3 regions of the Achromobacter sp. NPDC008082 genome follow, and region 3 is predicted to be linked to each of the others. Evidence: predicted binding sites of a transcription regulator. Region 3 holds the regulator's gene; each other region holds the start of a gene.
The links. Region 3 encodes LexA, which represses DNA repair genes until DNA is damaged. Its sites were predicted from a motif close to ACTGTATNNNNATACAGT; they were not measured.

Region 1 (10,239 bases), on a different contig from region 3:
TGGCCTTGCTGGCGCTGGTGACGCTGGTGGCGAAGAACGTAGTCGAGTGGCGCAACGCGCGCTTCCTGCGGGCGGCCGACCTGCCGGTCGAATACCCCGGCCAACCGGCGCCAACCCTCAAACCGGCCGTCGCCTGACGCGCCCGGTTCAGACGGAGACAAGCATGAGTATCGAAGTTCGTAATCTATCCAAGCAGTTCGGCCAGTTCCGGGCGCTGAATGACGTATCGCTGCACATCGAAACCGGCGAGCTGGTGGCGCTGCTGGGGCCGTCGGGCTGTGGCAAGACGACGCTGCTGCGCATCATCGCGGGTCTTGAAGCGCCGGATGCCGGCAGCGTGCTGTTCGCGGGCGAAGACGCCACCGCGGTGGACGTGCGCCAGCGTCAGGTGGGGTTCGTGTTCCAGCACTATGCGCTGTTCAAGCACATGACGGTGTTCGAGAACGTGGCCTTCGGCCTGCGTGTGAAGCATCGTTCGCAGCGCCCGTCCGAAGACCAGATCAAGCGCAAGGTGCATGAGCTGTTGACGCTGGTGCAATTGGACTGGCTGGCCGACCGCTACCCGGCGCAGCTGTCGGGCGGCCAGCGCCAACGCATTGCGCTGGCCCGCGCGCTGGCCGTTGAGCCGCGCGTGCTGCTGCTGGACGAGCCGTTCGGCGCGCTGGACGCCAAGGTGCGCAAGGAACTGCGGCGTTGGCTGCGCCGGCTGCATGATGAGCTGAACGTGGCCAGCGTGTTCGTCACGCATGACCAGGAAGAAGCGCTGGAAGTGTCCGACCGCGTGGTGCTGATGAACGCCGGCCGTATCGAGCAAGTGGGTACGCCGCGCGAAGTCTGGGAAGGGCCGGCCACGCCGTTCGTCTATGGCTTCCTGGGCGATGTGAACCAATTGCAGGGTGTGGCGACGCGCGGCGTTTGGGAAGGCGCGGGGTTGTCGCTGCCCGCGCCTGACCTGGCGCAAGCCGATGCGCAGCGCGCCACCGCCTATGTGCGCCCGCACGAGTTCGACATCGAACGGTATCGCGCGGGCGGCGAGGGGATACCGGTGCGGCTGGCGCATGCGTATCTGGCCGGGCCCAGCGCGTATCTGGAACTGACCCGTCAGGATTCCGACGCCATCATCGAAGCCGAAGTGCCCGAGTACCAGTACCGGGAGCTGAATCTGCGCGATGGCGAAACCTTGTTGGCGCGTCCCCGACGCGCCCGTATTTTTGCGGTGCAGCCATGACGACCGTGTCCCTGCCTTCCGCTGATCTTTCCGCCAGGCTCGAACCCGCGTTGGCCCAACGCTGGCGCGAGCTGGTCGAGCGCCTGACGCAAGTCCAGCGCCGCTATCCGGACGCCGCCCTGGCGTCGTCGCTGGCGGCCGAAGACATGGTGCTGACGCACGCCATCTACGAATCGGGCCTGGACCTGGAAGTGTTTACGCTGGATACCGGGCGCCTGCATGCCGAAACGCTGGGCGTGCTGGACGCCGTGCGCGCGCGTTACGGGCGTGACGTGACGGTTTACCGCCCTGATGCGTCCGCCGTCGAACAACACGTGGCGGCGCACGGCGCCTACGCCTTCTACGAAAGCGTGGACTTGCGCAAAGCCTGTTGCCAGATCCGCAAGGTCGAGCCGCTCAAGCGCGCGCTGGCCGGACGCGGCGCGTGGATAACCGGCCAGCGCCGTCAGCAATCCACCACGCGCGGCGAACTGCCGCTGGAAGAGCAAGACGCCACGTTTGGCCTCTACAAATTCAACCCGCTGGCCGAGTGGAGCGAAGACGACGTCTGGAATCTGATCCGGGCGCTGGGCATTCCGTACAACCCGCTGCACGACCAGGGCTACCCGTCCATCGGATGCGAACCCTGTACGCGCGCGATCCGCCCCGGCGAAGACCTGCGGGCGGGGCGCTGGTGGTGGGAGTCGTCGGACTCCAAGGAATGCGGCCTGCATGCGGGCAACCGGGTCATCAGTGTTGTGACGCGCGGCGATTGACGCCGTCCATGAATTCGAAATCTGTTTTAGGGGAATACCTATGTCTGCTGTGATCCAACGCAGCCACCTGGATTGGCTGGAATCGGAAGCGATATTCATCTTGCGCGAGGTGGCCGCTGAAAGCGAAAAGCCCGTGCTGCTGTTCTCGGGCGGCAAAGATTCCGTGGTGCTGCTGCGCCTGGCTGAAAAGGCCTTTCGTCCGGGACGCTTTCCGTTCCCGCTCATGCACATCGATACGGGTCACAACTTCGATGAAGTGATTGCGTTCCGCGACCAGCGCGCGGCCGAACTGGGCGAAACCCTGATCGTGCGCAGCGTGGAAGATTCGATCAAGCGCGGCAGCGTGGTGCTGCGCCGCGAGACCGATTCGCGCAACGCGGCGCAAGCCGTCACCTTGCTTGAGGCGATCGAAGAATTCGGCTTTGACGCCTGCATAGGCGGCGCGCGCCGCGATGAGGAAAAGGCGCGCGCCAAGGAACGCATCTTTTCCTTCCGCGACGAATTCGGCCAATGGGACCCGAAGGCGCAGCGCCCGGAACTGTGGAACCTGTTCAACACCCGCGTGCATCGCGGCGAGAACATGCGCGTGTTCCCCATTTCGAACTGGACGGAGCTGGACGTCTGGCAATACATCCAGCGCGAACAGCTGGCGCTGCCGTCGATCTACTACAGCCACGAGCGCGAGGTGGTGCGCCGCAAGGGCCTGCTGGTGCCGGTGACGCGTTTGACGCCGCCGCAAGAGGGCGAGCAGGTCGAGCGCCTGCCGGTGCGTTTCCGCACGGTGGGCGATATTTCCTGCACCTGCCCGGTGGCGTCTGACGCCGCCGACACCTACGCCATCATCGCCGAGACGGCCGTGACGGATATCACCGAGCGCGGCGCCACGCGCATGGACGACCAGACTTCCGAGGCCTCGATGGAGCGCCGCAAGAAGGAAGGCTATTTCTGAATGCACGATACGCCGGCTGCGGCCGGCGGCAGGGGACGCACATGAACGCACTGAATGATTCTTTCCTTTCCGGCGCCGGCACGGGCGTGCTGCGCCTGATCACGGCGGGTTCCGTCGACGACGGCAAGTCCACGCTGATCGGCCGCCTGCTGTACGACAGCAAGGGCGTGTTCGCGGATCAGCTGGACGCGATCTCGCGCGCCAAGCACAAGCGGGTGGCGGGCGACGGCATTGATTTTTCGCTGCTGACCGACGGCCTGGAAGCCGAGCGCGAGCAGGGCATCACCATTGATGTGGCCTATCGCTACTTCTCGACGCCCGCGCGCAAATTCATCATTGCCGACGCGCCGGGGCACGAGCAGTACACGCGCAACATGGTTACGGGCGCATCGACGGCGGACGTGGCCGTCATCCTCATCGACGCCACGCGTGCGGCCGACGGCAAGCTGTTGGCGCAGACCAAGCGGCACAGCACCATCGCGCGCTTGCTGGGCATTCGCCACATTGTGGTCGCGGTCAACAAGATGGATCTGGTCGATTGGGACCGCGCCGTCTTCGAACGCATCCGCGATGCGTATGCGGATCTGGCGGGCAAGCTGGGCATCGAACACTTCGATGCGCTGCCCTTGTCGGCGTTGAATGGTGACAACGTCGTCACGCTGTCGCCGAAGACGCCGTGGTACGAAGGCCAGCCCTTGCTGGCGCTGCTGGAATCGCTGGACCTGGCTAGCGACGGCCGCGCGTTGCCGCTGCGCTTCCCGGTGCAATGGGTGGCGCGCCATGATGGCGACCGCAAGGAAGACTTCCGCGGTTATGCCGGCCGCGTGGCAAGCGGCGTGCTGCGTCCGGGCGACGCCATCACCGTGCAACCGTCGGGGGTAAGCGCGGTGGTGCGGGAAGTGCGAGTCTTTGATCGCGTGCTGGATGAAGCGGTGGCGGGTGATTCGGTCACGCTGGTGTTGGACCGTGATGTGGATGTGTCGCGCGGTGATGTCATCGTGCATACCGCCGCACCCGCGCAAGTCACGCGCGAGTTCGAAGCCGAGTTGTGCTGGCTCGATTCGCAAGCGTTGAACCCGGCGCGCAAGTATCTGTTGAAGTCGGGCACGCGGCTCACGTCGGCGAAGATTCGTGCGGTGTTGTCGCATCGTGACATCCATGAATTGCAGGAAGTGGAGAACACCGAAGGCACGTTGCGCATGAACGATATCGGCCGCGTGACGTTCACCACGCGCGAGGCATTGGCGGTGGATCGCTATGCCGATGTGCCTGCCACCGGGGCCTTTATTTTGATCGACGAGGCGACGCACCAGACGGCTGCCGCGGGCATGTTGCGATAAGCCGGGGATGGGCCGGAAAACAACAAAATCCGGCCTGGATTTTTGGTGTTGTATTTCATCCAAACTCAATGCTGGTGCGGCTCTCCGGGCAATATCGCCTGATGAAATCGATTTGTTCAGACGGCGTCCGCGTCTTGCGGTAAAGTTGGGCTGTCTTACGAAAAGGCTTTTGGTGCTTGTCAAAACCACTGTGTTTTTGTACAGTAGTTTTTATGGCACGCACCGATCATTCTTTTCCCGCCGGTTCTGGGTCCCCGGCTGCCGCCCCCGCCGCCTTGCGCGGTCGGGGTGCGGTTACTAATGTTCGGCATCGCTTTCAGCGCGATGACCGCGTGCAGGTCGACGATGGCTGGTCCTCGTCAGGTCTGCCGGCGGATTTTGTTGAATCCGTCCCTGATACTTTCCCGTCTGATTTCCCGTCTGACTGCCCGGCCGACTGCCCGGCCGAACCCCTCTCCGAATTTCCTTCTGATTTCCCCGATCAGGGTTCCGAGGCGGGCAACGCGCGCGCTGGCTCGCGTTCTGGTTCGGCCATCATCCCGATCCTGCCCGACACCCGCCTTGCGCCGCCCGCCCCCAAGACCACCGTCACGGCGGAAGAAGCGCGCAAGATGCTGTCGCGCAACGATTCGCCCGATATTCCCTTTGATGTCGCCGTCAATCCGTACCGGGGCTGCGAGCACGGCTGCGTGTATTGCTACGCCCGTCCGACCCATTCCTACCTGGGCATGTCGCCCGGGCTCGACTTCGAAACCCGGCTGGTCGCCAAAGCCAATGCCGTGGAAGCGCTGCGGGCTGAACTCGGGAAGCCGGGCTACAAACCGTCGCCCATCAACATCGGGTCGGCCACGGATGCTTACCAGCCGATTGAACGCGATTGGCGGCTGACTCGGGGCATGCTCGAGCTGATGCTGGAAACCCGGCATCCGCTCACGATCGTCACGAAGAACGCGCTGGTCGCCCGCGACCTTGATCTGTTGGCGGCATTGGCCGAACAGAAGCTGGTGGTGGTCTACATGAGCATCACCACGCTGGACGCCGGCATGGCGCGCACGCTGGAGCCGCGCGCCGCCGCGCCCTGGCGCCGCCTGGAGGCCGTGCGCAGTCTCACCGACGCCGGCGTGCCGGTGGGCGTGCTGGTGGCGCCGGTCATCCCGTTCATCAACGACGAGTCCATGGAACACATCCTCCAGGAATCCAAGGCGGCCGGTGCGCATTACGCCAGCTACACCGTCTTGCGCCTGCCCTGGGAGGTCAAGACCCTGTTCGAAGACTGGCTCAACACCCATTACCCCGACCGCGCCCAGCGCGTGTTGCACCGCATTGAAGACCTGCGCAATGGCCGCCGCAACGATCCCAACTTCGGTTCCCGCATGCGCGGCACCGGCATCTGGGCCGATTTGCTGCGCCAGCGTTTCACCGTCGCCACGCGCAAGCTGGGGCTGAACCGCCACCGCCTGGCGCTGGACTGTGATCTTTTCCAGCCGCCGCTGGCGGCTAACGCCACGCCGTCGCTGTTCACCGCAGCCCAAGCTACCGATTTCCTATCCCCGGTTGGCGCGCAAGCGTCTTCAGGGGTCCCCCTTTCTGATGGCCTGCCTGCCGTGAGCGGCGCGGTTGGCCGCGGTGCCCGCCAATTGCGTGCATTGGCGGCCGGGCAGTTGTCGTTGTTTGACTGATCGCGGCTTGCCGCCGCGTCGGCCGCTGCGGCGGCATGGAATCGTTTCTCCAAGGAGTTCCTATGAACACCGCTGATATTTCCGTTTTGTCGGACGAGCTCGTCGTGACGCTGAACCCGCTGCGTCGCGGCGCCTATCGCGCCCGCGCCGTGTGCGCCAAGCTGGCCGGTCTGGCCATGCCCTGGAACACGTCGGCAGACGCCGAGCCGCGTCAGCGCGTACGCTCAAGCACGCGGCCCGCACGCTGGCCTTTCCCGCCCGCGCCGGTGGAAGAGGGGGCGCTGTCAGGCCAAGCAGCCAATGTTTCCGTCGGTATGCCGGTGCCGATGCCGGTGCCGGTGGCTCGGCCCGTAGCGGATACCGCTGGCTGGGTGGCCGCACCGGCTTCGCCCAGCCAGCCCGCCGCAACCGCCGTGCGCGAGCGCAGCCTGGGTAACGCCACGGTGGAACCCGTGACGTCCCAGGTCACCATGAAAGCCATGGTGCTGGATGTGGTGATGGTGTTGGCCTGGGGGGCGATTATCCCCGGCTTGATGTGGCTGGGCGCGGCCGCAGGGTTCTGAGGCCGGCCGTTTTTCAGCTGGAACCCAGCAGCACGACGCCGATCAGGATCGACACGCAGCCGGCCAAGCGGCCCGGTCCGACCTTTTCGCGCAGCAGGAACATGCCGGCCAGGGTGCCCAACATCATGGACATCTCGCGGGCAGGGGCCACCAGACTCAGCGGTGCACCGTTGCGCAAGGCGTACAGCACCAGGATGTAGCCCAACGGCGATAGCAGCCCAACCGCCAGCGCCAGATGCCAGTGTCCGCGCATGGACTCCCAGGCTTGAGCGCGCCGGCTCAGCATGTGAGGCGTCATCATCGTGGTGCGGGTGACACAGGTAAACCAGTCGAATAGCACGGGGCTGATCAGCAGCACCTTGACGCCATAGGCGTCCACCACGGTGTAGGCCGCAATGAACAGGCCAATCACCACCCCCCAGCGCACACCGACCCAGGCCTGCGCCTGCTTGAAGATGGCCAGCCGCCCTTGGGTAGCAATCAGCAGCACGCCGATCACCACGCACAGCATGCCGATGATGCCGGTGCTGGTGGCGGGTTCGCCCAGCAGCAGAAAAGCGCCCGTGGTGGAAAGCAGGGGGCCGGTCCCGCGAGCAATGGGATACACCACCGACAGATCCGCCACCTGGTATCCGCGTTGCAGGCACAGGCTGTAGCCCAGATGCAACAGGCTGGAGGTCAGGATGGCGCCCACGATGGGCCAGGTCCACGTCATGCCGTCGTGCAGCAACACCCAGATCACCCAGGGCGCGTAGAGCACCGAGGCGCACAGGCCATAGGCGAAGACGAAGGGAGCGCCCACCATGGCCGCGCGCTTGGCGAGCAGATTCCACGTTGCGTGGGCCATCGCCGCCAGGACGACCAATAACAGGGACGTATACGACATGGGGGAACAGCGTCAGATGACGTGTTTGTTACAGAAGCGGCAAGAGTACAGCAAAGCCGCAGGAAGGTCGCCATTCTACCCGACGCCTAACGGAATTTTTGGTGTAGAATCATTGGTTTGCCAAATCTCATCCTCTGCTTGCGGCATCAGCAACAACATCGATCGGCAAAAGTTTTAGCCCGCAAAGACATGATGATCTAGGAGTTCTAATGAACCTCATCGCTATCCTGGAACAGGAAGAAATTGCCCGTCTGACCGGCGGTCAAGCCAAGCCTGAATTTGCTCCTGGTGACACCGTCATCGTGAGCGTGAACGTCGTTGAAGGCACCCGCAAGCGCGTGCAGGCTTTCGAAGGCGTTGTCATCGCCAAGCGCAACCGCGGCCTGAACTCCGCGTTCACCGTGCGCAAGATTTCGTCGGGTGAAGCCGTGGAACGTACGTTCCAGCTGTACTCGCCGCAAATCGCCGGCATCGAAGTCAAGCGCCGCGGCGACGTGCGCCGCGCCAAGCTGTACTACCTGCGCAACCGCTCGGGCAAGTCGGCACGTATCAAGGAAAAGCTGGTCAGCAAGCAAGCCTCGGCGGCTTGATCGCTTATCGGCACACGGCCCTACCAGTGTCGGACGTTCGCGCCATTCAGCGTTTCCGTCCGGCACAGGTTTCCGGGTTAAAAAGGCACCTGCGAGGGTGCCTTTTTCTTTTTGCAAAGCCGTATGTCTGATTCCTCGTATTCCGCGCGGCCCCGACGGCCGCTCGTGCGCCCCGGCTTCGATCCGGCGACGCAACCGTGGGTAGTGGCCAACGATTCTCTGCCGGCCGTGCCTGCCAGTCTGTTGACCCCGGATTCTTTGCGGGGCACGCTGACCCAGCCGTCCACCTGGACGCTGGAGCTTTCACGCGACAACGATCTGCGCTATCCCGGACGCGAAGGCACGCCAGTGCCGGCCGCCGTGCTGATTCCGCTGGTCACGCGCGATAACGGCGTCCACATCATGCTGACGCAGCGCGCGGCGCACCTGCATGACCACGCGGGGCAGATCAGCTTTCCCGGCGGCCGCATTGAAGTCAGCGACCCCACGCCCGTCGATGCCGCGCTACGCGAAGCCCAAGAAGAAACCGGTCTGCCCGCCAACTTCGTGGAGGTGCTGGGCAGCATGCCGCCCTACCTGACGGCGACAGGCTTTTCCATCATTCCGGTGGTGTCGTTGGTAAGGCCGGGGTTTGACTTGGCGCCCGACGCGTTCGAAGTGGCCGAGGTGTTCGAGGTGCCGTTGTCCTTCTTGATGGACCCGGCCAACCATCGCTTGTACGAAGCGCGGCTGGATGATGGCCGCGTGCGCAACTATTACGGCATGCCTTACGGCAAGCATTTCATCTGGGGCGCAACCGCCGGCATGTTGCGCAACCTCTATCACCTGCTGCGTCACGGCCTGGCGCCGCGCTGATCCCCGTGTTGAATACCCGCGCGCATTCTGCGTGCGGGCGGGGAGACAGGCACGCGTTCAATACCGCTGCTGCCCCGCCAGGTTCTCTTCCAGGATGCGCTGATACAGCGCATACCGCAGCGGATTGATCTGCCCCGACTCCAACGCGGCCACCACACCGCAGCCCGGCTCTTGCCGGTGCGTGCAGTTGTAGAAGCGGCATTGCTCAATCGGCTTGGTGAATTCCGGGAAGCCGCGAATGATGTCGTCGCGGGTCAGGTGCTGCAAGCCGAACGCCTGGAACCCCGGGGAATCGATCAGGTCGCCCCCTGGCTCGGGCAGGTGATACAAGCGCGTGCTGGTCGTGGTGTGCTTGCCCATGTCCAGCGCCGTCGAATGTTCGCGGGTGGCTGCGCGCGCATCGGGGATCAGCGCGTTCAGCAGCGTCGATTTGCCCATGCCGCTTTGGCCCAGCAGCAGGTTGGTGCGGCCGGCCAAACGCGGGGCCAGCAGCGTGTGGACGTTATCGGGTTCCAGCGCGCTGAGTTCGATGACGGGCACGCCCAAGGCGGCGATCGGCGCCAGACGCGCTCGCGCGGCGGGCAATTCATCCACCAGGTCGGTCTTGTTCAACACGATCAGCGGCGAGATGCCGGCGCTCCAGGCGCCGGCCAGCGCGCGGCCGGTCAGGTCGTCTGAAAACGTGGGCTGCACGGCAATCACGATCAGCAATTGGTCGACGTTCGAGGCGAACTGCTTGGACCGCATTTCATCAGAGCGATACAGCAGGTTGCTGCGCGGCAGAATGGCGTCGATGGCGCCTTCGTCTTTGCCTTGCGGCGCAACCAGCACGCGGTCGCCCACGGCGGCGCCGGCTTTCTTGCCGCGCGGGAAGCACTTGCGCACCGAACCGTCGGCAAGCTCTACCGTGTAGTGGCGGCCGTGGGCCGCGATGATGCGGCCATCCAGCAAGGTGCTTGCGGCCTGCGAAGCAGACGCGGCGCCAGCGGGGGCGTTTTTGGTTTTGCGCGGGGCGCTCATGCGGCAGCCGCCATCAGGTGGCGGATGCGCTCGGCGGCGGGGGGATGGCTATCGTAGAAGGCGGAATGCACAGGGTCGGGGGTCAGCGTGGCGGCGTTGTCGTCGTAGAGTTTGACCAGGGCGGAAACCAGGCGTTCGGGCGAACTTTGTTCGGCCGCATAGCGGTCCGCTTCGAATTCGTCGCGGCGCGAGTACCAGCTGGCCAACGGCGTGAACATGAAAGTGAAAACAGGAATGACCAGGAAGAACAGCAGCAGGGCCATGGCGTCGTTGCGCCCGCCCAGTTGCGGCAGCACGCCCAGGTCTACGTAGAACCAGGGTTGCTGGGCGATCCAGCCCAGGATGGCGAAGAAAACCAGCGCGCCGCCAAAGCT
Region 2 (10,239 bases), 400 kb from region 3:
CTGAACCCTCCGGCTAAGCCCTCCCGCTGAACCCTCCGACTAAGCCCTGGCCCCGTCTAAACCCCGGCCCGTGGTAGATGCCGGCCTCCGGGGCAGGACAGCAGTGCGATCATCCGCAGCGGATGGCGGTCATGACATCTTTGTCATCCACGATCAGGTTCAGGCGGGTTGCGTTGTATTCCATGGTGACCAACTGCCCCGGGCGCAGGATGCGGGCGGTGGTGCTGCCACTGCGCGAACGCAAATCTTCCATGACCGACTGGCTGGCCTTCTGGCCAATCTGCGATTGCAGCGCGCCCGCGTCGCACGTCTTGCTGCCGCCCATGCTGCTGCCAGGCATATTCGACGACGACCCATACGAAGACCCGCCATACGTTGCGCCACCGGACGAATCGGACGAGCTGGAGGAGCTGGAGGCTGCCGGCGCGCGGGCAGACGAAGACGACGTCCCGGTATTGGCGCACGCGCTCAGGGTGGCAACCAGAAGGAAGGGGATCAGCTTGCGGATCATGTAAAGCTCCTTACAACTACGCGACAAAAAAGCCATGATAGACCAGCCTTGGCGGGCTGTGATGGGGGGCGGCGGCAGCGTGGCAAAAAATGAAAAACCCGCATTGATCTGATGTCAAGGCGGGCCTGATAAAAGGAAACCGGGGCAGGGGCGAAGTCAGTTTGCGTCGGGCAAGATCGGATAAGGACGGAAAACCATGAACGGCTGACGTGCGCGGGCTGCCATTTCAGCCCAAATGCCCCGCGTGACTACCGGGATACCCTTCATGGATACCTTGATCACCCGGCCTGTCTTGTCGCAGCCTGTCTTGTCGTAGCCAGTCTTATCGTAGCCAGTCTTATCGTAGCCAACCTTATTGGCGCATTTCAGCGTAGTTTGGTCATTCATATAAGCCTCCCTGGCGCGATTTGATTGCTGATGTAGGGTACTAGCTTTTGCCACGAGGCGCTATGAGGTTCCAGATCAAAAACCATGGGCCTTTGCGATCCCGCTCGGTCCCACCAAGCTTCATCAACGGCCAACACCTCTTGCACGGTAGTGCATCCCGTTAACCTCGTTTGCCCAGCGGTTTCACCGGTATGTAGCGGGGCATCGAACCCGAGTTTCGGCCAGAAGCGATAGCCAATGTAGCGAGCGCTGTAGCCGAGGCCGCCCGCAGCCATCAGGGATATTCTGACAAGCCCAGACAGATACGCCGTAATGGCGCAAAGCGCAAAAGCGAAGCGGCCCAGGTAAGGGGGCGCCAAGGTGGCGCTCAAGTAGAAATGATCGATGTGCAGCGCGTAAATGAGGCGGCGATTGGTGCCGGCGTCTGTTGCATACAGGCCAAGCTTGTTCTTGAATGGCGCCTGTATCAAACGGGGGTTGACCACGGTGTAGTAGAGGCCGGGGGGCGCATTATCCAGCCCCAATTTGTGCTCTGCCTGTTGATGCACGCGACTGCCGTCGAAGACCGAAAACATGCGGGCGAATGCCAAGGCTGAGATATTGCCGAAGGGCGTGGAGAACGTGTCCTCGGGTAATAGCGCTACACCATCAAGGCGGATGTTCCGGCCGCTTAAATGCTTCAGCACGATCGGATGTTGAACCAAAGCCTGATGCAGATCAGCCAGGTGCTCTTGATAGAAATGAATTCGCGATGGCGACATGGGTCGGGCCCCGGCAACGATGGTGAGTCGAGGCGCAAAGCATAGGCCGCGCGCGTCGGAGATTGCCGCTGAGCGTGACGCTTATGTCACCCGGAATGCCCGCACTTCACAGGTCTAAACAACCTCTCAATGCAACCTCTCAATGCCACCCCTCAATGCCACCCCTCAATGCCACCCCTCAATGCCACCCCCCAATGCAACCCCTCAATGAAAATTCCGGCTTTGCGCCGCCAGCCCGCCCAGCAGGTCGGACATATCCACCAGCCGTTGGGCGATCAGGTGGCGGACGCCGTCTACGCTTTGCCAGGCGCCGTAGACGCCCAGCAGCGTGGCGCCCAGCAGTTCGCGGCGTTGGCGTTCGATGAGTTCGGGGCGTACGACAACGTTGACGGGGCCGGTCTCGTCTTCCAGGGTGACGAAGATCACGCCCTTGGAGGTTTGTGGCCGTTGGCGCACGGTGACGATGCCGCAGGCGCGTGCCGAGCGTTTGTTGGGATAGCGGTTCAGCACGTCTGCCGGCTGGAAATTGCGGGCGGTGAGTTGGGGGCGCAGCAGGGCGACGGGGTGGCGGTGCAGGGTCAGGCCGACGCTGCGGTAGTCGGCGGCGACCGTCTGGCTTTCGGACGGGGCTGACAGGCGGGGCGCTTGGGTTTCTTCGATGGCGGCGTCGCGCAGCAGGTCGCGGCTGTGTACGCTGGCGGCGGCTTCCCAACTGGCCTGGCGGCGGTGGCCGGCGAGCGTGCGCAGGGCGTCGCCCGCGGCCAGCGCATTCAGGTCATGGCGGTTAAGGCCGGCGCGGCGCGCCAGATCGCCCGTGTCGGTAAACGGGTCTTGGGCGCGCGCGGTTTCGATGCGCCGGACGGCGTCTTCTCGCATGCCCTGGATCAGGCTCAAGCCCAGCCGGACGGCGGGGCGGGTTTGCTCGACCGGGGGCGCGTGGGGGCGGGCGGGCCGGCGGGCGCCGGGGTGCTCGGGCGGCAAAGTTTCCAGTGCCGAATCCCAGCCGCTGACCGTGACGTCTGCGGGCAGTACGCACACGCCGTGGCGGCGGGCGTCCTGCACCAGTTGCGCGGGGGCGTAAAAGCCCATGGGCTGGGAGTTGAGCAGGGCGGCCAGAAAGGCTTCGGGTTCGTGGCGCTTCAACCAGGAACTGAAGTAGGCCAGCAGGGCGAAGCTGGCCGCGTGGCTTTCGGGAAAGCCGTATTCGCCAAAGCCTTCCACCTGGCGAAACAGCGCTTCGGCGAAGTCCAGCGTGTAGCCGTGCGCCAGCAGCCCGCCCACGAGTTTGACGCGGAATTTGTCCACGCCGCCTTTACGTTTCCAGGCCGCCATGGAGCGGCGCAACTGGTCGGCTTCGCCCGGCGTAAAGCCTGCGGCCACCACGGCAATCTGCATCACCTGTTCCTGGAAAATGGGCACGCCCATGGTCCGGCTGAGCACGCCGCGCACCTTTTCGCTGGGATAGGTTTCTTTTTCTTTGCCCTGGCGGCGGCGCAGGTAGGGGTGGACCATGCCGCCCTGGATGGGGCCGGGCCGCACGATGGCCACTTGCACCACCAGGTCGTAGTATTTGCGCGGCCGCAGGCGGGGCAGCATCGTCATCTGCGCGCGCGATTCAATTTGGAAGACGCCCACGGTGTCGGCGTCGCAGATCATGTCGTAGGTGGCGTCGTCGCCTTCGGGGATGTCTTGCAGCGCCAGCGGCTGGCCGCGGCGCTGGCCGGCCAGCTCCAGCGTGCGGCGCAGCGCCGACAGCATGCCCAGCGCCAGCACGTCCACCTTCAGCAGCTTCAGCGCGTCCAGGTCGTCTTTGTCCCATTGCACGACGCTGCGGTCTTCCATAGCCGCGTTCTCAATCGGCACCAGGCGCGACAGCTTTCCGCGTGAGATCACGAAGCCGCCCGGATGCTGCGACAAGTGGCGCGGAAAGCCCATCATCGTCTGCGCCAGCGACGCCCATTGCCGCGCCACCTGGGATTCCGGGTCCAGCCCGCAAGCGCCCAGCGTGCGCAGCATTTCCTTTTTGCCGTCCCACCATTGATGGGCGCGCGCCACGGCGTCGATGACGCCTAAGTCCACGCCCAGCGCACGGCCGGTGTCGCGCAGGACGCTGCGGGGGCGGTAGGAGATGACGACGGCGGTCAGGGCGGCGCGCTGCCGGCCGTACTTGCGGTAGATGTACTGGATGACTTCTTCGCGGCGCTGGTGCTCGAAGTCCACATCGATGTCAGGCGGTTCGTTGCGTTCCTTGCTGATGAAACGTTCGAACAGGTTATTGCCGCGCACCGGGTCCACTGCGGTGATGCCCAGGCAATAGCAGACGGCCGAGTTGGCGGCCGAACCCCGCCCTTGGCACAGGATGCCGACGCTGCGCGCGTATTGGACGATGTCGTAGACGGTCAGGAAATAGGCTTCGTAGTGCAGGTCGGCGATCAGGTCGAGCTCTTTTTCGATCTGATCGGACACGCTTTCCGGCACGCCTGCGGGAAAGCGGCGCGCGGCGCCCGCCAGGGTTTCCTGGCGCAGATAGGTGGCGGGCGTGTGGCCGGGCGGCACGATTTCGTCGGGGTATTCGTAGTGCAGCTCGTCCAGCGAAAACGCGCAGCGGCGCGCGATGACAAGGGTTTGCGCCAGCGCCTCGGGCGGATAGAGGTTGGCCAGCCGCATGCGGGTGCGCAGATGCTGTTCGGCGTTGCCCGACAGCTCGTAGCCGCATTGGGACACGGGCCGATGGGTGCGGATGCCGGTCAGCGTGTCGTGCAGCGGTTTGCGCGACCGCACATGCATCTGCACCTGGCCCACCGCCACGATGGGCAGTTCGGCTGCTTGCGCGGCGTGTTCGATGGCGGCGCGGTGCTGGTCGTCGCGCGAGCGGTACAGCAGATTCAGCCCCACCCAGGCGCGGTTCGGAAAGACGCGCGCCAGCCAGCGCGCCTGTTCGGCCAGGCGGTCGGCATCGGTGCCGTAGGCGGGCGTCAGGATGGCCAGGCATTCGGGCAGGTGGCGCAGATGCGCGCTGCCTTCGGGCGGATCGGTGAAGTCATCGGGCGCCAGCCGGTATTCGCCCTTGGGCGCGCGGGTGCGGGCCAGCGTGATGAGCTCCGACAGGTTGCCGTAGCCCTCGCGCGTTTGCGCCAGCAGGGTCAGCCCCAGCGGCGCGGCGTCGGGGGCGGCGCGCAGCTGGAAGGTGGCGCCGATGATGAGCGGCAGCTTCTGGGTCTTGGCTTCCATGTGGGCGCGCACGACGCCCGCCAGCGAACATTCGTCGGTCAGCGCCAGCGCGGCGTAGCCCAGTTCGGCGGCGCGTGCGGTCAGTTCTTCGGGGTGGGACGCGCCTTGCAGAAAGGAAAAGTTCGACTGGCATTGCAGCTCGGCGTAGCCGGGCAGCGTCGCCAACAGGTCGGACGGGTCAAGCGCGTCGTAGGAATCGTCGTCCATGCCGGCGGCCTCAGGCGTACAGCCCGTGCAGGAACCAGCGCGCGTGCTCCGCGTCGCGTTCGCGGTAGATCCAGTAGCGCGCGGCGGCCGCGTCTTCGGCGACGAAATAATCGCGCACGGTCAGGGCTGGGTCCCACCAGCCGCTTTCGATGCGTTCGGGGCCGCGCATCAGGCGCAGCGCCTGGCCGCCGTATTGCGGGCGATGGCCCGACAGTTTCAAGGGCAGCGGCGTTTCCAGCAGCCAGAAGGGGCGGTCCAGCAAGGGGGGCAGGGGCTCGGGCGGGCGGGGCGCGGCCAGCGCGTCGCCCCAGGAATTCGCGGCTTCGGGGCGGTGGTCGGGGGTGGGTTGAGCATGGCGGACCTGATCGCGGCCCAGCCGGGCCACCAGCAAGTCCAGCAGCCGGGCATGGTCGGCCGCCGTGCCGCCGGGCTCGGGAAACAGGGTGGTGCTGGCGGCCGGCTGCTCAACCGTGTCGGGCGCCAGCAGGGACACGGCGATGACGGGGGCTTCCAGAGTGAAGTGGTTCAGCTTTTCGCGCAGCAGGTGCAGCAGTTGCGGGGCTTGCCATACCGGCTGCGCCAGCGCCAGTTCCAGCTCGGTGGGCGGGCGGGCGTGGCGGCCGCGTTCGTGTTCCATGCTGAGCACCACGCGGCGCACGGCCAGTTGGCGCGCGCTCAGCCAGCCGCCCAGTTGTTCGGCCAGCCGGCGCGCCACCGCCAGCACGGCGTCGGTGTGCTCGACATAGTCCATGAGTTCGATGCGCCGCGAGAACTGGTTGGGCGGTTCGATCCAGCGATAGAGCTCGGGCTTCTGGCCGTAGGCGGCGTCCAGCGCTTGCAGCAATTCCGGCGTGCTGCGCCGTTGCAGGCCGGCGCGCGGCAAGGCGCGCAAGTCGGCCAGCGTGTGGCAGCCGATGTCGTCCAGCCAGTCGCGGCGGGCCAGCGCCTGCGGCAGCAGCGCCAGCGGCAGGGCGTCTAGCCGGCGCGTCAGCGTGGGTAGCGTCAAGGTGCGGCGGGGCATGCGGCGGCCCGGGCGGTGCGCCAGCAGCCAGGCGCCCGTGGCAGTGGGCGCCATGCCCAGCGACACGCGCAAATCCAGCGCGCGCAGGGTGGCGCGGATACGCTGGCTGAGCGCGCGCGGCCCGCCAAAGAACATCAGGCTGGCGCCCACATTCAGGAGCACGGTGTCGTCGTCGCCCAGGGCGATTTCGGGCGTGTATTGCAGCAGGGCCAGCGCCGCGCCGTGCAGCGCATCGGCTTCGGTTTGCGGCTGGCGCGGCAGCAGGTCGACCTGGGGGGCGATGGCGGCCGCGCCGGCGCGGCGCATGCCCGGCTTGACGCCGGCCTGGCGGGCGGCGGGGGTAAGGGCGGCAACGCGTTCCTGGTCCAGAACGGCGAATGCCAGACCCTCATGCGGCCAGTGCGGGCGTAGTGCGTCCAGCGGCAGGCAGCGCAGGTAGGCGGCGATCCAGAGGCGCATGGCGGGGGGAAGAAGGCGTAAGCGCGCCGGGTTCCAGGCCCACGTATAGCGGCGTGTCGCAGACAGGCCCCCGGCGCTTCAAAATATGGACAGACAGACCGCCCGGCGCGGGCGCAAGCGCCAGCCGCAACGGGGCGGGGGTAGCGTTCTGCGCGGCGTTGGCCGGGCGTACGGCAATAAAGAGCAGGTCACTGGCCTGCGCCGCAAGATGCAGGCGGCGTAAGGATTCGGGGCGCACATGCGGCAGCCAGCAGATCAGCGCGCCGCAACTGCCGTTTTTCAGGATCTGTTCGGCGGCCCACAAGGTATCAATGGGTTTTTTCGGGGCCACCCACAGCAACTGCCGGGGGTCCAGCCGCCAGCTCATCCAGCTGGCGATGTGGGGGGCATGCGGGGGCTGCACCAGGGCGATCGCGCGGCGCGTTTCCAGTTGGGCCAGCGCGGGACGCAGCAGGCGGATTTCACCGATACCGGGGTGCGGGGTCAGCAATTCAACCAACGCGCCCAGCGGCCACCCCCCGTCCGGCAGCTCGGCGGAAAGCGGAGCATGCCCGGTGGGCAGGGTGCGGGCGGCGCCTTTGGCCAGCTGGGTGGCGCGCCACAACGCGGGGTGGATGCGTTCGGGGGACTGCATGGCGGTGGGGCCCGGTATCGGGCTTGAGGCTTCTAGGGTGAATTTACACTGTATAAATATACAGTATTTCAACCCAGCCGGCATCCGCCATGCCTGCGTCACCTTCGATTTATGCGCCGCCGTAAAACCGCATGTCCTGGTATTTGACCCAGCGCGACCGCCTCACCACGCGATGCCCGATCCACAACGCCAGGAACAGCGGAATAGCCAGATAGGTCGACACCACGCCGATCCAGTCGATCCGCTCTTCCAGAAACGCCTGATAGTTCTGGCCCAAGGTCACGATCAGGCACAGCACAAACGCCAGCACCGGGCCAAACGGGAACAGGCCGGCCTTGTAGGGCAGGTCGTTCGGGTTGAAGCCATGCTTCACATAGCCCTGGCGGAACCGGTAGTGGCTGATCGCAATGCTCAGCCAGACGATGAATTCCGTCATGCCCGCAAAATTCAGCAGCCAGATATAGACCGCCTTCGGGCTGTACACCACGCTGAACAGGCACAGGCAGGCCAGGGCTGTCGTCGCCAGCAGCGCGTACAGCGGCACGCCATTGGCGGTCAGGCGTTTGAAGACGGCCGGCGCCTGGCCTTCGGCCGCCATGTTGAACAGCATCCGCGTGGCGGCGTACATGCCCGAATTGCCGGCTGACAGCACGGACGTCAGGATCACGGCGTTCATCACCGTGGCAGCCGACAGCAGCCCCGCATGCTGGAACACCAGCGTGAAGGGGCTGACGGCAATGTCTTCCACTTCGTTGCGCAGCAATTGCGGGTCGGTATAGGGCAGCAGCAGGCCGATGATCAGAATGGCCAGCACGTAGAACAGCAGAATGCGCCAGAACACGTTGTTGATGGCGCGCGGCACGTTGCGGCGTGGGTTCTCGGATTCGCCGGCGGCGACGCCCACCAGTTCGGTGCCTTGGAAGGAATAGGCCACCACCATCGCCACGCCCACCCACGTTGCCGCGTTGCCCACGAACGGGGCATCGCCCACTTTCCAATTGGCCAGGCCCACTTCACTGCCGCTATGGATGATGCCCACCAGCATGCCCAGCCCGACGGCAATGAAGCACAGCACGGCCACCACCTTGATGATGGCGAACCAGTATTCGGCTTCGCCAAAGCTGCGCGCCGAAAATGCGTTCAGCCCGAAGGTCAGCGCCAGAAAGGCCACGCTCCATATCCAGCCTGGCGTGTCCGGCAGCCAGTACGCCATGACCAGTTGGGCGGCCACCACGTCCACGGCAACCACCGTGGCCCAGCTGATCCAGAAGTTCCAGCCCAGCGCAAAACCAAAGCCCGGGTCCACATAGCGCGACGCATAGGTGCAAAAGGAACCGGACACCGGCATGAAGGTGGCCAGCTCGCCCAGGCTGGTCATGATGAAGTAGACCATCAGGCCAATCACCAGATACACCAGCAGGGCGCCGCCGGGGCCTGCTTGGGCGATCGCCGCACCGGAGGCGACGAACAGGCCGGTGCCGATGGCCCCGCCCAGCGCTATCATCGTGAGGTGGCGCGCCTTGAGCACGCGGTGCAACTGGTTCTGGCTCGCCGGCGTGGCGCCCGAGTCGGTGGTGGGTGTTTGCATTGCTGTCATTCGCATTAAGGCGCGCATTTTACAATGCGGTCATCAAGGCGTAGCCGGACGGTGCTACGCCAGCACGGAGCAGTTTTCATGGCATCTTCCCGCTCATTGGAATTCCTTCCTGAACCTGGCGTCGACGTACGCCAGTTGTTCATCCTGCTGCACGGCGTGGGCGGTTCGCCCGATAACCTTCGGCCATTGGCCGAGGCCGTGCGCGCGGCGTTTCCGGCAGCGGCGGTGCTGGCGCCCGAAGGCTTCGAGCCCTTCGATGGCGGCGGCTCGGGCCGGCAGTGGTTCTCGGTGCGCGGCGTAACGGAAGACAATCGCGCCGAACGCGTGGCGCAAGCCATGCCGCCCCTGGAAGCCTATGTGCGCGAGGCGCAGGCGCGCTTCAGCCTGTTGCAGTCCGACACCGCGCTGGCCGGTTTTTCGCAGGGCGCCATCATGGCGCTGGAATTGGTGCAGGCGCACGACGGCATGGCCGGGCGCGTCATCGCGTTCTCGGGCCGCTACGCGCAACTGCCCAAGGCCGCGCCGCAATACACCACCCTGCATCTGTTGCACGGCGCCGATGATCCGGTAATGAGCGTGGCCCACATCCAGGCCGCTCAGGCCCGCTTGGAAGAGCTGCATGGCGATTCCACCATCGACATCGCCAGCCACGTCGGCCACGAACTGCATCCCGCCCTGATCCAACGCGCCATCGTGCGCTTGCAGACCTGCGTGCCGTTGCGCGCCTGGGAAGCGGCGCTGGGGTTGAACCAGACGCCGCCGGACGGCACCACGGTGCATTGATGGCGGCCCAGGCCCCGTTGCCGCACGCTACTGATTCGGTGGGCGGCGCGCAAAGCATCTTCCGCGTGTTGCGCATCCTGAAATATGTGGGCGCTGCGCCCGCGCGCGGGGTCGGGCTGACCGACGTCGTGCGCGACATTGGTCTGACACCGCCTACCGCGCACCGCATGTTGGCCGCGCTGCTGCAAGAAGGGTTTTTATCGCTGAACCCCAAGCTCAAGACGTACAGCCTGGGGCGCGAGTCCTACATTCTGGGGCTGGCCGCGGAAGGGCGGCACGGCATCAAGGCCATCGCCGAATCGGCGGTGCTGCGCCTGGCGCAGTCCACCGGCGACACCAGTTTCCTGTCGGTTCGATCCGGGCATGAAGCCGTCTGCGTCGACCGCAAGACGGGCGACTTTCCCATCAAGATCCTGACGCTGGAAGTGGGGCATCGCCGGCCGCTCGGTGTGGGGGCGGGCAGCCTGGCGCTGCTGGCTTTCTTACCCAATGACGATATCGAACGGGTGCTGGCGCGTTACGACGCCACGGCGGCGCCTGACCTGCCGTCCACCGACATGCTGCGCGACGACATCGCCGCCGCCCGCAAGAACGGCTATGCGCTCAACCCGGGGCGCATCATTCCCGACATGCTTGGCGTGGGCGTTC
Region 3 (10,239 bases):
AGTGCGCGCGCGCATTGAAGAGTTCGCAGAAAACTACGAACAACCCGCTCAGGTTGTCAGCTATTACCTGGCTGACCGCCAGCGTCGTGCTGAAATCGAGGCTATCGTGCTGGAAGACAACGTCGTCGCGCACGTGTTGGAAAAGGCCAAGGTCACCGAAGAGAAGGTGCCTTTCGATCAGTTGATGGGGATGGCGTAACACTATGCAGAGATTCACCGATTTCTATGCGGCAATGAATGGCGGGTCTTCGGTGACCCCCACCGGCCTGGGCTACATTCCCATGGTTATCGAGCAGTCGGGGCGCGGCGAACGCGCCTACGACATCTATTCGCGTCTGCTCCGCGAACGGCTCATTTTCCTGGTGGGTCCGGTCAATGACGCAACGGCCAATCTGGTTGTGGCGCAGTTGCTGTTCCTGGAATCGGAGAATCCTGACAAGGACATTTCCCTGTACATCAACTCGCCTGGCGGGTCGGTGTATGCGGGAATGGCCATTTTTGACACCATGCAGTTCATCAAGCCGGACGTATCGACCCTGTGCACGGGCCTCGCGGCCAGCATGGGCGCGTTCCTGCTGGCGGCTGGCAAGAAGGGCAAGCGTTTCACGCTGCCCAACTCGCGGATCATGATCCACCAGCCGTCGGGCGGCGCCCAGGGTCAGGCGTCCGACATCCAGATTCAGGCTCGCGAGATCCTGGACCTGCGCGAACGTCTTAACCGGATTCTGGCCGACAACACCGGCCAGTCGATGGAGCGCATCGGCCTGGACACGGAGCGTGACAACTTCATGTCCGCCGAAGATGCGGTATCGTATGGATTGGTGGACAAGGTGATGAGCTCCCGCTCGGAAGGCTGACTTCCCGGTTGATCTGAACCCGCTGCCATCAAGTTTGAGTAAGCGCATGCGCCGGGCCCGTTACCGGTCTGGCGCATCTTTACCTGAGATACGAAACAAATATGCCTGAAAAAAAGGGATCGGCAGACGCAAAAGTGCTGCATTGCTCGTTTTGCAATAAAAGCCAGCATGAAGTCCGCAAGCTGATCGCGGGTCCGTCGGTATTCATCTGCGATGAATGCATCGATTTGTGCAACGACATCATCCGCGAGGAAGCGCAGGCTACCGCGCGCGCGGCGATTCGTTCCGAGCTGCCCACTCCGGCTGAAATCAAGACCTTCCTGGATCAGTACGTGATTGGGCAAAATTCGCCCAAGCGCATGCTGGCCGTGGCGGTCTACAACCATTACAAGCGCATTCGTCACGGCGAGATCAAGGGTGACGAAGTCGAGCTCTCCAAGAGCAACATCATGCTGATTGGCCCCACCGGGTCCGGCAAGACGCTCTTGGCTCAGACGTTGGCGCGCATGCTGAACGTGCCGTTCGTCATGGCTGACGCCACCACGCTGACCGAAGCCGGTTACGTGGGCGAAGACGTCGAAAACATCATTCAGAAGTTGCTGCAGAACTGCAACTACGAAGTCGAGAAGGCGCAGCGCGCCATCATCTACATCGACGAAATCGACAAGATTTCCCGCAAGTCCGACAACCCCTCGATCACCCGCGATGTGTCGGGCGAGGGCGTGCAGCAGGCCTTGCTCAAGCTGATTGAAGGTACGGTTGCCTCGGTGCCCCCGCAGGGCGGCCGCAAGCACCCCAACCAGGACTTCGTTCAGGTCGACACGACCAACATCCTGTTCATCGTGGGCGGCGCCTTCGACGGACTGGAAAAGGTCATCCGCGACCGCACCGAGAAATCGGGCATCGGTTTCTCGGCGTCGGTACGCGCCAAGTCCGAACGCGGTGTGGGCGAGCTGTTCTCCGAAGTCGAACCGGAAGATCTGATCAAGTTTGGTCTGATCCCCGAGCTGGTCGGCCGTCTGCCCGTCGTTGCGACGCTGGACGAACTCGACGAAGCGGCGCTGGTGCAGATTCTGACCGAGCCCAAGAACGCCTTGCTCAAGCAATTCCAGAAGCTGTTCGCCATGGAAGGCGCCGAGCTCGACTTGCGGCCTGCCGCACTGAAGGCTATCGCCCGCAAGGCGCTCAAGCGCAAGACCGGTGCTCGTGGCCTGCGTTCGATCATCGAACAGACGTTGTTGGACACCATGTACGAGTTGCCTTCACAAGGCAACGTGAAGCGCGTGGTCGTTGACGAGAACGCGATCGAAGGCGAGGGCAAGCCCTTGCTGATCTACGCGGACGAAGCCAGCGAGACCGACAAGCCCGAGCGCGGAGAAGTCCGCGACGCGGCAGCCTGATATTTCAAAAAAGCCCGTTCCTGTAACGGGTTTTTTTGCCTTTCCGCCGCCCTCCGGGGCATTTTTTTTCCCCTTACGGATATCTGGCAGCCGAGATCTTGAATTTTCGGCTATTGTTCCCATAACAGACGTAACTGACGTGGATAGCTCGGGGTATACCCCGGCCTCCTGTCCCCGATACGCCGAGTCATACCGAGGAACCTCCTATGTCTGCCAGCCAGACCCTGCCTTCCGACCCGATCGACCTCCCTCTGCTCCCACTTCGTGACGTCGTGGTGTTTCCGCATATGGTCATCCCGCTGTTCGTCGGCCGTCCGCGCTCTATCCGCGCGCTCGAGGTTGCGATGGAAGCGGGCAAGAGCATCATGCTGGTGGCCCAAAAGTCCGCCGGCAAGGATGATCCCACCCCTGAAGACGTCTACGAGATCGGTTGCGTGGCCGGTATTCTGCAGATGCTCAAGCTGCCCGACGGCACCGTCAAGGTGCTGGTCGAAGGCACCCAGCGTGCCCGCATCAACAGCATTGAAGATGCCGATTCGCACTTCACCTGCCAGGTGACGCCGATCGAACCGGACGCCATGCAGGGCTCCGAGACCGAGGCCCTGCGCCGCGCGATCGTCGCCCAGTTCGAACAGTACGTAAAGCTCAACAAGAAGATCCCCCCGGAGATCCTGACCTCGCTGGCTGGCATTGATGATGCCGGACGCCTGGCCGACACGATCGCCGCGCATCTTCCGCTGAAGCTCGAGCAGAAGCAAAAGATGCTCGAGATCGTCGGCACGTCTGAGCGCCTTGAAGGTCTGCTCACCCAGCTCGAAACCGAAATCGACATTCTCCAGGTCGAGAAGCGGATTCGCGGCCGCGTGAAGAAGCAGATGGAAAAGAGCCAGCGCGACTACTACCTGAATGAGCAGGTCAAGGCCATTCAGAAAGAGTTGGGCGAAGGCGAAGAAGGCGCGGACATCGAAGAGCTTGAAAAGAAGATCATCGCTGCCCACATGCCGAAAGAGGCGCGTAAGAAGGCCGATGCCGAGCTCAAGAAGCTCAAGCTCATGTCGCCCATGTCGGCTGAAGCCACGGTGGTGCGCAACTACATCGATACGCTCATCAACCTCCCCTGGAGGAAGAAGAGCAAGATCAACAACTCGATCGCCAACGCCGAGACGGTGCTGGACAACGACCACTACGGTCTGGAAAAGGTCAAGGAACGCATCCTCGAATATCTTGCCGTGCAACAGCGCGTGGACAAGGTGAAGGCGCCGATCCTGTGCCTGGTCGGCCCTCCGGGTGTGGGCAAGACCTCGCTCGGGCAATCCATCGCCAAGGCGACGAACCGCAAGTTCGTGCGCATGGCGCTGGGCGGCGTGCGCGACGAGGCCGAAATTCGCGGCCACCGTCGTACGTACATCGGCTCGATGCCGGGCAAGATCGTTCAGAACATGTCGAAGGTTGGCGTGCGCAATCCGCTGTTCCTGCTTGATGAAATCGACAAGCTGGGCATGGATTTCCGCGGCGACCCGTCCTCGGCGCTGCTCGAAGTGCTGGACCCGGAACAGAACCACACGTTCCAGGACCACTACATCGAAGTCGACTTCGACCTGTCCGACGTGATGTTCGTGGCCACCAGCAACACGCTGAATATTCCGCCGGCCCTGTTGGACCGTATGGAAGTGATCCGCCTGTCCGGTTACACGGAAGAGGAAAAGATCCATATCGCCCGCGACCATCTGCTGCCGAAGCTGATGAAGAACAACGGCGTGAAGGACAGCGAGTTGACGGTCGATGACAGCGCGCTGCGCGACATCGTTCGCTACTACACCCGCGAGGCTGGTGTGCGTGCGCTCGAACGCGAAGTGGGCAAGATCTGCCGCAAGGTCATCAAGCAATTGCTGACCCAGACGGATCGTGCCAAGGCCGAAGGCAAGACCCTTGAGGTCAAGCCGGTCAACGTCACGGGCGACAACCTGAGCGACTATCTGGGCGTGCGCCGCTACACGTTCGGTATGGCCGAAAAGGAAAACCAGATTGGTCAGGTGACGGGTCTGGCGTGGACGGAAGTCGGTGGCGACCTGCTGACGATCGAAGTCGCGGATATGCCCGGCAAGGGTGTCATCCAACGCACCGGTTCGCTGGGCGACGTGATGAAGGAGTCGGTTGAAGCGGCTCGTACGGTAGTGCGCTCGCGTGCTCGCCGTCTGGGCTTCGCTGACAGCGTCTTCGAGAAGCACGACATGCACGTGCACGTGCCGGAAGGTGCGACGCCCAAGGACGGTCCGTCCGCGGGTATCGCCATCACGACGGCCATGGTGTCCGCGTTGTCGCGCATCCCGGTGCGCGCTGATGTCGCCATGACCGGCGAGATCACGCTGCGCGGCGAAGTGCTGCCGATCGGCGGCCTGAAGGAAAAGCTGTTGGCGGCGCACCGTGGCGGCATCAAGACGGTCTTGATCCCGGAAGAAAACGTCAAGGATTTGGCGGAGATTCCGGACAACGTCAAGAACCACCTTGAAATCGTGCCGGTTCGTTGGATCGACAAGGTGCTGGAGCTGGCGCTGGAACGTCTGCCGGAACCTCTGGCAGAGGATGAAGCCGTCAAGGAACCTCTGGTTGCCAAGCCGGCCGAGCCGGGTTCGACTGATCCGGTGCTCAAGCACTGATCGTGACACCCAGGGCGCCTTCGAAAGCAGGCGCCCAATAAAAACCCCGCTGCGGCGGGGTTTTTTACTGGCTGGAAGTTTCGTGGAAAACCATCTTCCACGAAGCTTCCGCGCTTAATGCAGGGCGTGAGTTCGGATCAAGCCAACCGCGATGCCTTCCAGTGCGAATTCCTGATCGGCTTCAACGATGATGGTTTGGAAGTCAGGGTTTTCGGGCAACAGCTCGATATGGCCGTTTGTGCGTTGCAGCCGTTTGACGGTGACGTCGTCACCCAGGCGGGCCACGACGATTTGGCCATTGCGGGCTTCGGACGCTTTCTTCACAGCGAGCAAGTCGCCTTCAAGAATGCCGGCGTCGCGCATGCTCATCCCACGAACCTTCAGCAGGTAATCGGGCGCTTGCGCAAACAGGTGCGGGTCGACGCCCACTTCGCGTTCGACGTGCTCGGCCGCAAGAATGGGGCTGCCAGCGGCCACACGGCCCACCAGGGGCAGCAGCAACTGTGCAAGTGAGGGCAGGGGCAGGGAAGTCTGCGAGGATGCAGCGGCGCTGTCCTTCAAGCGGATGCCGCGCGATGCGCCGGCGGTAAGCTCAATGGCGCCCTTGCGGGCCAAGGCTTTAAGGTGATCTTCCGCTGCGTTAGGTGAGCGAAAGCCCAAAGCCTGGGCAATTTCGGCACGCGTGGGCGGGAAGCCGGTGCGCGTAACCGTTTGCCGGATGAGGTCCAGAATTTGTTGCTGGCGATCTGTAAGTTTGCTGGCCATGGCGATGATCCGGTGCGAGCGGACTGTACATATATACAGCGCCATTCTGGGGGACGCAGCGCAAAAATGCAAGCCGTGGGTGGCGCCAAAAACAAAACGGAGCCCGAAGGCTCCGTTCTTTAGGGCGCAGGCCTTCAGGCTCGCTCCGATTCGGCGCTTACAGAACGGCTGCGATGCCGGCTGCGACCTTGTCGATGTTGCCGCTGTTCAGGGCGGCAACGCAGATGCGGCCGCTGGACACCGCGTAGACGCCGTGCTCTTCACGCAGGCGATCAACTTGAGCCGAGGTCAGACCCGAGTACGAGAACATGCCGCGTTGTTCCAGCACGAAGCTGAAGTCCTGCTTGCCGCCGTGTTCCTTGATCTTCTCGACCAGTTGCTTGCGCATCAGGCGGATGCGGTCACGCATGCCGGCCAGTTCTTCTTCCCACATCGCGAAGAGTTCGGGCGAGTTCAACACCGTGGACACCACCGTGCCGCCATGGGTCGGCGGGTTCGAGTAGTTGGTGCGAATCACGCGCTTCAGTTGGCTCAGCACGCGAACGGCTTCGTCCTTGCTGCCGGCCACAACCGTCAGGGCGCCCACGCGCTCGCCGTACAGCGAGAACGACTTCGAGAACGACGAGCTGATGAACATGGTCATGTCCAGGTCGGCGAACAGGCGCACGACCGCAGCATCTTCCTTCAGGCCTTCGCCAAAGCCTTGGTAGGCGATGTCGAGGAACGGGACCAGGTTGTTTTCTTTGACGACGGCGGCGATCTGCTTCCACTGGTCGGCGGTGGGGTCCACGCCGGTCGGGTTGTGGCAGCAAGCGTGCAGCACGACGACGGTCTTGGCCGGGGCGGCCTTCAGGTCGGCCAGCATGGCGTCGAAGTTCAGGCCGCGGGTGGTGGCGTCGTAGTACGAGTACGTGCCAACTTCAAACCCGGCGCGTTCGAACAGCGCGCGGTGGTTTTCCCAGCTGGGGTTGCTGATCAGGACCTTGGAGCCCGGCAGCAGGTGATGCAGGAAGTCGGCGCCGATCTTCAGCGCGCCGGTGCCGCCCAAAGCTTGGGTGGTCAGTACGCGGCCGGCAGCGGCCAGCGCGGAATCTTTGCCCAGCAGAAGCGCTTGCGCACCCTGGTTGTATCCGGCAATGCCTTCGATCGGCAGGTAGCCACGGGCGGCAGCGGCTTCAATGCGGGCGGTTTCAGCTTTGCGAACGGCGCCCAGCAGGGGAATACGACCTTGATCGTCGTAGTACACGCCCACGCCCAGATTGACTTTTCCGGGACGCGTATCCGCGTTGTATTGTTCGTTCAGACCAAGAATGGGGTCGCGCGGCGCGAGTTCGACGGAATCGAAAAGGTTGCTCATGGGACTCTGATGAGGATGGGTGGACGCAGTACGATGTGCTGTGGATAATGGGGGGTTTACCCTGGAACAGTCTAGCATGCCCAAGAGCCCAATAGACCCGAGCAGCGCGGGAGATCTGACCGATGATCTCGCTGCGGATCTGACGGCGGCGCCGGCATCGGCTGCGGCCTTGCCAAGCGGGGAGGTCAAGCCCGGCTTCGTCGAGTTTCCAGATAGCCCATTCCAGCTGTATCAGCCGTATCCGCCGGCAGGTGACCAGCCTGCCGCCATCGAGGGCCTGACCCAAGGGGTCGAAGATGGCCTCATGTTCCAGACGCTGCTGGGCGTGACGGGGTCGGGCAAAACTTACACCATGGCCAACGTGATCGCCCGTATGGGGCGCCCCGCGCTGGTGCTGGCTCCTAACAAGACGCTTGCCGCGCAGCTTTATGCAGAAATGCGTGAGTTCTTTCCCAAGAACGCGGTTGAGTATTTTGTGTCGTATTACGATTATTACCAGCCCGAGGCCTACGTGCCGACGCGCGACCTGTTTATTGAAAAGGATTCGTCCATCAATGAACACATCGAGCAGATGCGGCTGTCGGCCACCAAGAGCCTGCTGGAGCGCCGCGACACGATCATTGTGGGTACGGTCTCCTGCATCTACGGTATTGGTAATCCGGGTGATTACCACGCGATGGTGCTGATCCTGCGTAGCGGCGATCAGATTTCCCGCCGCGAGATCCTGGCGCGCCTGGTGGCCATGCAATACACGCGCAACGATGCCGAATTCACGCGGGGTGTGTTCCGGGTTCGTGGCGAAACCATTGACATTTTCCCGGCTGAAAGCGCCGAGTTGGCGCTGCGTCTGACCCTGTTCGATGACGAGATCGAAAGCCTGGAGCTTTTCGACCCGCTGACGGGCCGCATTCGCCAAAAGCTGCCGCGCTTTACGGTTTACCCGGGCTCGCACTACGTAACGCCGCGCGATACTGTCCTGCGCGCCATCGAAACCATCAAGGAAGAGCTGCGTGATCGCGTGAAGCGCTTCGTTGACGACGGGCATTTGGTTGAAGCGCAGCGCCTTGAGCAGCGCACCCGTTTTGACCTGGAAATGCTTCAAGAGCTGGGCTTCTGCAAAGGCATCGAGAACTACTCGCGGCATTTGTCGGGCGCGGCGCCGGGCGAGCCGCCGCCCACGTTGATCGACTACCTGCCGTCCGATGCGCTGATGTTCATCGACGAAAGCCACGTCACGATCGGCCAACTGAGCGGCATGTACCGCGGTGACCGATCGCGCAAGGAAACGCTGGTTCAGTATGGGTTCCGCCTGCCATCCGCCTTGGATAATCGGCCCCTCAAGCTCGAAGAGTTCGAAGTCCGCATGCGCCAATGCGTGTTCGTTTCGGCGACCCCGGCCGCGTACGAAAAAGAGCACGCCGACAACGTTGTCGAGCAGGTGGTGCGGCCGACGGGCCTCGTCGACCCCTTGGTTGAGGTGTTGCCCGCCCGCACGCAGGTGGATGACTTGCTGGGCCAGATCAAGGCCCGGGTTTCGCTGGGCGAACGCGTGCTGGTCACGACCCTGACCAAGCGCATGGCGGAAGACCTGACGGACTTCCTCAGTGAGCATGGCGTGAAGGTCCGGTACCTGCATTCGGACATCGACACCGTCGAACGCGTGGAAATTCTGCGCGACCTGCGGCTGGGAACGTTCGACGTGCTGGTGGGGATCAACCTGCTGCGTGAAGGCCTGGATATCCCCGAGGTATCGCTCGTGGCGATTCTGGACGCGGATAAGGAAGGTTTCCTGCGTTCAGAGCGCAGTCTGATTCAGACCATTGGCCGTGCTGCCCGCAATTTGAATGGGCACGCGATTCTGTATGCGGACCGCATTACGGATTCCATGCAGCGCGCCATGGAGGAAACCAGCCGCCGCCGCGCCAAGCAGCTGCAATTCAACATTGACAACGGCATCACGGCGCGCGGCGTGCAGAAGGCGGTGCGCGAGCTGATTGACGGCATTGTGGCGCCGGTGCAGCACGACGCACTGGAAGCCGCGGTTCCCGCCGAGTTCCTCAAGGACGAAAAGGCGTTGGCACGAGAGCTCAAGCGCCTGGAAAAGTTGATGATGGATCACGCGCGGAACTTGGAGTTCGAGCAGGCTGCCGCCGCCCGCGACGCCCTGACTGCATTGAAGCAGAGGGTGCTTCTGGATGGCGCAGTGTGAAGGAATTCGCGTTTCTGAATGTATCTGGTTGCTGACAGCTAGCTGAACTGTTGTAAAGACTACTGCACTGCAATCAGGCTTTCATAAACCTTGTAATTTATGGGATATCAAGCTAAGAGTTTACTTGTTAAGAAATCAGTAAGTTACTGATTTTTAAGGATAAATTAAGCTGATGTATTTGCTCTTATCCAATCGGAGATTTGCAAAAAAAGCTTGCCTTATCTCGGGTTTTCCCGCACACTTACTCCCATGATGACCAAGGTACTTTTCGTTTGCATGGGCAATATCTGTCGCTCGCCGAGCGCAGAGGGCGTGTTTCGCCATTTGGTGAATGACGCGGGTTTGGGCGACGTCGTTCGCATCGACTCTGCGGGCACGCACGCGTTTCACATCGGCGAGGCGCCTGATGCCCGGGCGCAGGCTGCGGCGCGTAAGCGCGGCTACGAGATCACGCACTGTGAGGCGCGTCAGGTCACCGCGGAAGATTTCCGCGATTTTGATCTTATCCTCGCCATGGACTGGGACAATCTGTCCGCCATGCAGCAGCAGTGCCCCAAAACCTATCAGCACAAATTGATGCTGCTGATGCGTTTCGCCAACGAGTTCGAAGAGGCCACCGTGCCTGATCCGTACTATGGCGGCGCAGACGGCTTCGGCAAGGTGCTCGACTACCTGGAAGACGCCTGTCAGGGTGTTCTTGAACTGGTCCGTAAGCGCGCTACTCAGTATCAAGCGGCTTGATCGCTTTTCCGTAGAGCCGCCTGTAGTGCGGCTCTTGGCGTACTGGGGCAGTGAAAAAACCGCGCAACTGCGCGGTTTTTTCTAGCCGGGAGCCATACCAAATTAGTCGGGAATAGGCTATACTTGACCCAATTACTCGGGTATTGACCGCTGGATTCGCTGGCGGCCATTGCCGAATCACAGGGAACCCACCATGCGGCTAACTACCAAAGGGCGTTTCGCCGTGACTGCCATGATCGATCTGGCTATGCGG

Region 1: the regulator LexA is predicted to act here: its motif matches at 4,460-4,477, upstream of ACFZAI_RS10845 (PA0069 family radical SAM protein).
Region 2: the regulator LexA is predicted to act here: its motif matches at 7,259-7,276, upstream of imuA (translesion DNA synthesis-associated protein ImuA).

The regions. Positions count from the first base shown of each region.
Region 1 covers NZ_JBIBIB010000002.1:841,297-851,535, forward strand. Annotated here, with positions in the region: gene cysW (sulfate ABC transporter permease subunit CysW) at 1-137, shown strand, start outside; gene ACFZAI_RS10825 (sulfate/molybdate ABC transporter ATP-binding protein) at 164-1,228, shown strand; gene ACFZAI_RS10830 (phosphoadenylyl-sulfate reductase) at 1,225-1,983, shown strand; gene cysD (sulfate adenylyltransferase subunit CysD) at 2,024-2,932, shown strand; gene ACFZAI_RS10840 (GTP-binding protein) at 2,974-4,272, shown strand; gene ACFZAI_RS10845 (PA0069 family radical SAM protein) at 4,485-5,951, shown strand; gene ACFZAI_RS10850 (hypothetical protein) at 6,014-6,514, shown strand; gene ACFZAI_RS10855 (DMT family transporter) at 6,528-7,400, opposite strand; gene rplS (50S ribosomal protein L19) at 7,610-7,990, shown strand; gene ACFZAI_RS10865 (CoA pyrophosphatase) at 8,114-8,845, shown strand; gene rsgA (ribosome small subunit-dependent GTPase A) at 8,903-9,865, opposite strand; gene ACFZAI_RS10875 (M48 family metallopeptidase) at 9,862-10,239, opposite strand, start outside.
Region 2 covers NZ_JBIBIB010000003.1:621,286-631,524, forward strand. Annotated here, with positions in the region: gene ACFZAI_RS14945 (I78 family peptidase inhibitor) at 110-511, opposite strand; gene ACFZAI_RS14950 (hypothetical protein) at 668-898, opposite strand; gene ACFZAI_RS14955 (hypothetical protein) at 895-1,659, opposite strand; gene ACFZAI_RS14960 (error-prone DNA polymerase) at 1,864-5,097, opposite strand; gene ACFZAI_RS14965 (Y-family DNA polymerase) at 5,108-6,577, opposite strand; gene imuA (translesion DNA synthesis-associated protein ImuA) at 6,507-7,211, opposite strand; gene ACFZAI_RS14975 (amino acid permease) at 7,321-8,799, opposite strand; gene ypfH (esterase) at 8,887-9,591, shown strand; gene ACFZAI_RS14985 (IclR family transcriptional regulator) at 9,591-10,239, shown strand, end outside.
Region 3 covers NZ_JBIBIB010000003.1:219,835-230,073, forward strand. Annotated here, with positions in the region: gene tig (trigger factor) at 1-199, shown strand, start outside; gene clpP (ATP-dependent Clp endopeptidase proteolytic subunit ClpP) at 204-857, shown strand; gene clpX (ATP-dependent Clp protease ATP-binding subunit ClpX) at 959-2,257, shown strand; gene lon (endopeptidase La) at 2,464-4,914, shown strand; gene lexA (transcriptional repressor LexA) at 5,029-5,679, opposite strand; gene ACFZAI_RS13265 (amino acid aminotransferase) at 5,837-7,036, opposite strand; gene uvrB (excinuclease ABC subunit UvrB) at 7,113-9,245, shown strand; gene ACFZAI_RS13275 (low molecular weight protein-tyrosine-phosphatase) at 9,495-9,986, shown strand; gene iscR (Fe-S cluster assembly transcriptional regulator IscR) at 10,180-10,239, shown strand, end outside.